Regions from separate parts of the Streptomyces sp. CA-249302 genome, predicted to be linked through region 2. Evidence: riboswitches for the same ligand, from Rfam matches in the RefSeq annotation. Region 2 holds a riboswitch; the other holds the start of a gene.

Region 1 (3,390 bases), 3.8 Mb from region 2:
GCTCAGCGGGTCGGTACCGGCGGCCGGGTGCTGGCGATCGCCTCGACCCACGGTTCGCCCTCGACCACGGCATGCCCAACCTGACCGTACGGCGGCACGACCTCCTTGCGGACTCCCTCCCCGACGGCGCCTTCGACCTCGACGGACCCACACCCCGGTCCTGGCCGGCGGCGCCGCCGAGTTCATGGGTCTCACCCTGCGCAGGTTGCGCCCACGCCTGTTGGAGACCGGCCAGGTCAGCGCCCGGGACGTCGACGAGGTCATGGCGCTGACGGAGCGGCAAGGAACCTTCTGCCTCCCCAACTTCATGGTCACCGCATGGGGTCGAAAGCCACTGTGACCTCACCCCCGGCGCGGCCTACACCCCCAGAACCGCCCGCAGTTGACCGAGCCCCCAGTCCAGGTCCTCCTTTCCGATCACCAGCGGCGGCGCGATCCGTACCGTCGACCCATGCGTGTCCTTGACCAGTACTCCGCGATCCATCAGCTTCTCGGACACCTCCCGCCCCGTCCCGTACCGCGGGGCGATGTCGACGCCCGCCCACAACCCCCGTCCGCGCACCGCCGTCACCCGCCCCGTGCCGGCCAACGCCCCCAACTCCCGGTGCAGATGCTCGCCCAGCTCCGCGGACCGCGCCTGGAACTCGCCCGTCCGCAGCATGGCGATCACCTCCAGCGCCACCGCACAGGCCAGCGGATTGCCGCCGAACGTCGACCCGTGTTCTCCGGGCCGGAACACCCCGAGCACCTCGGCGCTCGACACCACCGCCGACACCGGCACGATCCCGCCGCCCAGCGCCTTCCCGAGCACATACACATCCGGCACCACACCCTCGTGCTCGCACGCGAAGGTCTTTCCCGTCCGCCCCAGCCCCGACTGGATCTCGTCGGCGACGAACAGCACGTTCCGCTCCCGCGTCAGCTCCCGCACCGCCGGCAGATAACCGGCCGGCGGCACCAGCACCCTCGCCTCGCCCTGGATCGGCTCCAGCAGCACGGCCACGGTGTTCTCCGTGACCGCCGACCGCATCGCCGTCATGTCCCCGTACGGCACGATCTCGAAGCCCGGCGTGTAGGGCCCGAAGTCCGCCCGCGCCTCCGCGTCGGTGGAGAAGCTGATCAGCGTCGTCGTACGGCCGTGGAAATTGTTGCCCGCGACCACGATCTTCGCCATCTCCGAGGGCACGCCCTTGACCGTGTACCCCCACTTCCGGGCCGTCTTCACCGCGGTCTCCACCGCCTCGGCGCCCGTGTTCACCGGCAGTACCATCTCCATGCCGCACAGCTCGGCGAGCCGCTCGCAGAACACCGCGTACCGGTCGTGGTGGAACGCCCGCGACGTCAGCGTCACCCGCTCCAGCTGCGCCTTCGCCGCCTCCACCAGCCGCCGGTTGCGATGGCCGAAGTTGAGCGCCGAGTAACCGGCCAGCAGGTCCAGATACCGCCTCCCCTCCACATCCGTCATCCAGGCCCCGTCGGCGGAGGCGACGACCACGGGCAGCGGGTGGTAGTTGTGCGCGCTGTGCGCTTCGGCGGCGGCGATGAGTGTCTCCGTAGTGGTCACGGGATCTCCAGGTGGTGCCGAGTGCTGAGGATGGCCCCCTTCCTATCGTCGCTCGCATGGTGGACGCGGGACCTCGGCTCTTCGACGCGCCCGGTAGGCTGACCGGCGGGCCGTGACTGGCGCGCTGGGATGGGACGGACCATCGGGGAGCGGCCTGTGTGTGAGCGAGTGCCGTGCGCCTGGGCCAACCGTGAACCGTGAACGCTTCAAGCCACGCCGTCCGGAGGCCGAAGACATGTCAGAGCAGCAGCCCCTCTCCACCGAGTCCACCGCCTTCCGCGCCGCCCTCGACGTGATCCGCGCCGTCGAGCCCCGGGTCGCCGACGCCATCGGCCAGGAGGTCCACGACCAGCGCGAGATGCTCAAGCTGATCGCCTCCGAGAACTACGCCTCCCCGGCCACCCTCCTCGCGATGGGCAACTGGTTCAGCGACAAGTACGCCGAGGGCACCATCGGCCGCCGCTTCTACGCCGGCTGCCGCAACGTCGACACCGTCGAGTCCCTCGCCGCCGAGCACGCCAAGGAGCTCTTCGGCGCCCGCCACGCCTACGTCCAGCCGCACTCCGGCATCGACGCCAACCTCGTCGCCTTCTGGTCGGTCCTCGCCGACCGCGTCGAGGCCCCCTTCCTGGAGAAGACCGGCGTCCGCCAGGTCAACGACCTCTCCGAGGCCGACTGGGCCGAGCTGCGCCAGGCCTTCGGCAACCAGCGCATGCTCGGCATGTCCCTGGACGCCGGCGGCCACCTCACCCACGGCTTCCGCCCGAACATCTCCGGCAAGATGTTCGACCAGCGCTCCTACGGCACCGACCCGGCCACCGGCCTCATCGACTACGAAGCCCTGCGCACCTCCGCCCGCGACTTCAAGCCGCTGATCATCGTCGCCGGTTACTCCGCCTACCCCCGCCTGGTGAACTTCCGCATCATGCGCGAGATCGCCGACGAGGTCGGGGCGACCCTCATGGTCGACATGGCGCACTTCGCCGGCCTGGTCGCGGGCAAGGTGCTGACCGGCGACTTCGACCCGGTCCCGCACGCCCAGATCGTCACCACCACCACCCACAAGTCGCTGCGTGGCCCGCGCGGCGGCATGGTCCTGTGCGACGACTCGCTCAAGGACCAGGTCGACCGCGGATGCCCGATGGTTCTCGGCGGCCCGCTCCCGCACGTCATGGCCGCCAAGGCCGTTGCCCTTGCCGAGGCGCGTCAGCCCTCCTTCCAGGACTACGCCCAGCGCATCGTCGACAACTCCCGGGCGCTCGCGGAAGGCCTGATGCGCCGCGGCGCGACCCTGGTCACCGGCGGCACCGACAACCACCTCAACCTGATCGACGTCGCCACCTCCTACGGCCTCACCGGCCGCCAGGCCGAGGCCGCGCTCCTCGACTCCGGCATCGTCACCAACCGCAACGCCATCCCCGCCGACCCGAACGGCGCCTGGTACACCTCGGGTATCCGCATCGGCACCCCCGCTCTGACCACGCGTGGTCTGGGCACCGCCGAGATGGACGAGGTCGCCGGCCTCATCGACCGCGTCCTGACCACCGCCGAGCCGGGCACCACCAAGTCGGGCGCCCCCTCCAAGGCCCAGCACATCCTCGACCCGAAGATCGCGGACGAGATCTCCCGCCGCGCGACCGACCTGGTGGCCGGCTTCCCGCTCTACCCGGAGATCGACCTGGGCTGACCCCGGCCCAGCCCTGGCCGCCCACGCTCCCTCTTGAGTTGTCAAAGATCGGCTCTTGCAGGTCGGCGGCTCTTGCAGGTCCGCCCTCGTCGGTCTGCTTTCACTCGTCGGCTATTACAGATCCGTTCTCACAGGTCGG
Region 2 (3,390 bases):
GGTGAACTCCTGGACGCCGTAGCGGTGTTGCTCGACCACTGGACCCTCGGCGCCCGCGAGTCCGCGACGCTCGCCCGGCTGCTGGCCGGCGCCGAGGGGCTGCGGCCGGTCGGGCAGGTGACCGACCGGCTCGGCAGGCGCGGGCAGGCGTACGTGTACGAGGGGTCGGGCCCCCGCCGGATGCTGATCATGGACCCGGCGACGGGCGCCGTCCTGGGCCTGGAGACCACCTTCACCAGGGCCGACCCCGAGTACGGGGTGAAGGCCGGCGACGTCATGGACTACAGCGCCTGGATGCGCTGATCACACGCCGAGCTGCCGGGCGGCGGCGTCGACGGTCTGCTCCAGCAGCGTGGCGATCGTCATCGGACCGACACCGCCCGGCACCGGCGTGATCAGGCCGGCCCGCTCCACGGCCGAGTCGAAGTCGACGTCACCCACGTTGCCCTCGTTGTAGCCGGCGTCGATCACTACGGCGCCGGGCTTGATGTCCTCGCCGCGGATCAGCCGGGGCCGCCCGACCGCGGCGACCACGATGTCCGCCTCCCGCACCACCGACGACAGGTCCCGGGTGCGCGAGTGGCAGTAGGTCACCGTGGCGTCGCGGCCCAGCAGCAGCATTCCGACCGGCTTGCCGAGGATGGCGCTGCGGCCCACGACCACCGCGCGCTTCCCGGCCGGGTCGACGTCGTACTCGTCGAGGAGGCGCATGATGCCGCCGGGCGTGCAGGACACGAAGCCCGGCAGGCCGAAGCTCATCGTCGCGAACGAGGCGAAGGTGACGCCGTCGACGTCCTTCTCGGGTGCGATCGCCTCGAACGCGGCCCGCTCGTCGATGTGCTCGCCCACCGGGTGCTGGAGCAGGATGCCGTGCACGGCGGGGTCGTTCGACAACTCGCGGAGAGCGGCGACGAGTTCATCGGTGGTCGTGGTCGCGGGCAGCTCCACACGGCGGGACTCGATGCCGGCCTTGCGGCAGCGGTTCTGCTTCATACGGACGTAGGTGACGGAGGCGGGGTCCGCGCCGACCAGTACCGTCGCGAGGCAGGGCGCGGTGCCGGTGCGTTCGGTGAGACCGGCCGCCTTCTTCGCGGTGGCCTCGACGATGCGCCGGGCGAGCGCGGTGCCGTCGATGAGCCGGGCCTGGGACATGATCCACTCCTGGGCTGGTGTTGACCGGATCGCCCAGGCGCACGGCATCGACTCTGCGGAGCCGCTCCCCGGTGGTACTCCACCTCAGCGCCAGTCACGGCCCAGCCACGAGCCTAACCGACGCTCTCCGTCTCCTTCGGCGGGCCCATCGGGTCGGCTCCGGCGAGGAAGTTCGTCGCCTGTGCCGCGAGGCGCCCGGCGCCGATGGCCCCGGCCCAGCGGGCGACCTCGGTCGCGAGGGCCCTGGCCCCGGGCTCGTCGCCGGTGTCGCGCGCCAGCATCGCCAGGAGGAGCTGCTGGGACAGCGTGCCGGGGACGTTGCCCGCGCCGGCGCCCAGCGCGGTGGCCCGGCGCCAGCGTTCCAGGGCACGGTCATGGGCGCCGGTGTCGTGGTCGTGGCCGCCGAGGTGGCGCAGCGCCTCCCGGGCCAGGAGGGGATCGGGGCCCGACTCCCCGGCCTCCAGCGCGGCCGTGTAGTGGGCGGGCGCGGCGTCGACCTCGCCGAACTGGTTGTCGATGATCAGGCCCAGGTACATCGAGGCCCAGCCGCCACGCACCTCGTCCGGGGCGCGGTCACGGAGGGCGTACGCCTCCTGCCGTATCGCGTGGAGGGCTGCGGGATCCTTGCCGTCGGGGCCGAAGCGCACGGAGCCGTCGACGCGGAGCAGCCGGTAGTAGGCGTGCCGCAGGCGTGCGAAGCCGAGGTCCCAGTCGTCCTCCGGCAGCAGCTCGGCCGCGGCCCCGATGCGGGCCGGGGCGAGATCCGTACCCGCGAACCAGTCGCTCTCCAGGGCGACTTCGGTCGCGGCCAGCGCGAGCCGGGCACGGTCGGCCGGCTCGGCGACGGCGGTCGACTCCAGCAGGCCCAGGGCGCGGGGCCAGCGGGCCGCGAGGGACAACTCCCTTGCGGCGGCGATCAGTTCGTCGAGATCCACGGATGTGCGCAAAGCGCTCGTCGTGTTCGTCATGACGGGAGAAGGTAGTTATGCGGAAAACCATCCACAAGAAAACCACTGCGGGAGACAGGCGATGGAGGACTCGGCCGACCGGCACGTCGAGGAGTGGTCGAAGGAACTGGCCTGGATGGACCCGGTGAAGGAGGCGATCTTCGTCCGCCTTGCGTTCCTGGCCCGGCACGCGTCCCAGGCCCGGCGGGAGGCCCTGGACTCCGACGGACTCCGGCGCTGGCAGTACAAGGTGCTGCTCACGCTGCGACGGCTCGGCCCGCCCTACACCGCGAGCCCGTCGCAGCTCGCTGACCGGCTGGGGCTGACCCGGGGCGCGCTGTCCGCGCGGCTGGGGCCGCTGGAGGAGGCGGGGCTGATCAGCCGTACGCACGAGACGGGCGACCGGCGGCGGGTGCGGGTCCGGCTCACCGGCGCGGGAAGTGCCGCCTTCGAACAGCATGCGGTGACGGAGGAAGCCGGCGAGGTCGCGCTGCTCTCAGCACTGAGCGAAGCAGAGCAACGGACGCTAGCCGACCTGCTGCGGAAGCTGGTCGTGGCGGCCGAGGCCGGCCGAGGCGAGCCGTGAAGGTCCAGGTCAGCCGGGTGGTGACCTGGACCCTCGGGGTTCTCCCTGCTACTCGTCCCATGCCTGGATCAGGATTTCCTCGGCGATCTTCCCGTCCCGCAGCGTGATCATCGACTCGGCCAGGACACGCGTCCCGTCCGCGTACCGGCACGACTGGCTGTAGGCGGCGTGGTCGCCCTGGATGATGCACTGGTCGACCTTGTGCGTCATGTCACGGCTGTATATGTCCTCGAACAGCGCGCCGATCTCGGCACGGCCGTGCAGGACCCTGGGTTGGCTCGGCTGGGTGTTGCGGTCCACGATGCGCACTTGCGCGTCGTCCGCGTAGAGCGACAGAAGATCTGCCGCCGTGTGTCCTTCGACGCCCTTGCGCAGGGTATCGGCGTTGAAGGCGGTGCTTGCCGCGGTGCCCATGGTGACCTCCTTCGAGGGCCGCGACCCGACGAGGGGCGGGCCGCGAAGGGCCTCTCCTCCGAGACTCCTCCGCCCCGGCGGCCTCGGCAAGCGCAGGGGGGTGCTCCGCCTGACGGGTGAGGGGCGCGGCCCTCCCGTGACCGCCGGGCGTCCGGTGCCGTTGCTCAAAACATGATCTCAACACGACGTATCGTCGCCGCCGTTGGCCTCGCCGCGGGTATCACCGGCCTCGCGGCCCCCATGGCGAACGCGGCCACGGTCGCCCCGAACGAGGGCCAGATCAACCCGATC

Evidence for each region. Region 2 has a riboswitch for ZMP and ZTP ahead of ACQEWB_RS47015 (bifunctional 5,10-methylenetetrahydrofolate dehydrogenase/5,10-methenyltetrahydrofolate cyclohydrolase). Riboswitches for the same ligand answer to the same signal wherever they lie in the genome.
Region 1: another riboswitch for ZMP and ZTP. It lies ahead of ACQEWB_RS29665 (glycine hydroxymethyltransferase); the one in region 2 lies ahead of ACQEWB_RS47015 (bifunctional 5,10-methylenetetrahydrofolate dehydrogenase/5,10-methenyltetrahydrofolate cyclohydrolase).

The regions. Positions count from the first base shown of each region.
Region 1 is NZ_JBNJMG010000001.1:6,566,759-6,570,148, forward strand. It holds gene ACQEWB_RS29650 (class I SAM-dependent methyltransferase) at 1-84, shown strand, start outside; gene ACQEWB_RS29655 (hypothetical protein) at 185-340, shown strand; gene rocD (ornithine--oxo-acid transaminase) at 359-1,564, opposite strand; ZMP/ZTP riboswitch at 1,667-1,756, shown strand; gene ACQEWB_RS29665 (glycine hydroxymethyltransferase) at 1,800-3,251, shown strand.
Region 2 is NZ_JBNJMG010000001.1:10,388,945-10,392,334, forward strand. It holds gene ACQEWB_RS47010 (CU044_5270 family protein) at 1-303, shown strand, start outside; gene ACQEWB_RS47015 (bifunctional 5,10-methylenetetrahydrofolate dehydrogenase/5,10-methenyltetrahydrofolate cyclohydrolase) at 304-1,152, opposite strand; ZMP/ZTP riboswitch at 1,177-1,260, opposite strand; gene ACQEWB_RS47020 (hypothetical protein) at 1,266-2,120, opposite strand; gene ACQEWB_RS47025 (MarR family winged helix-turn-helix transcriptional regulator) at 2,182-2,685, shown strand; gene ACQEWB_RS47030 (nuclear transport factor 2 family protein) at 2,734-3,099, opposite strand; gene ACQEWB_RS47035 (hypothetical protein) at 3,271-3,390, shown strand, end outside.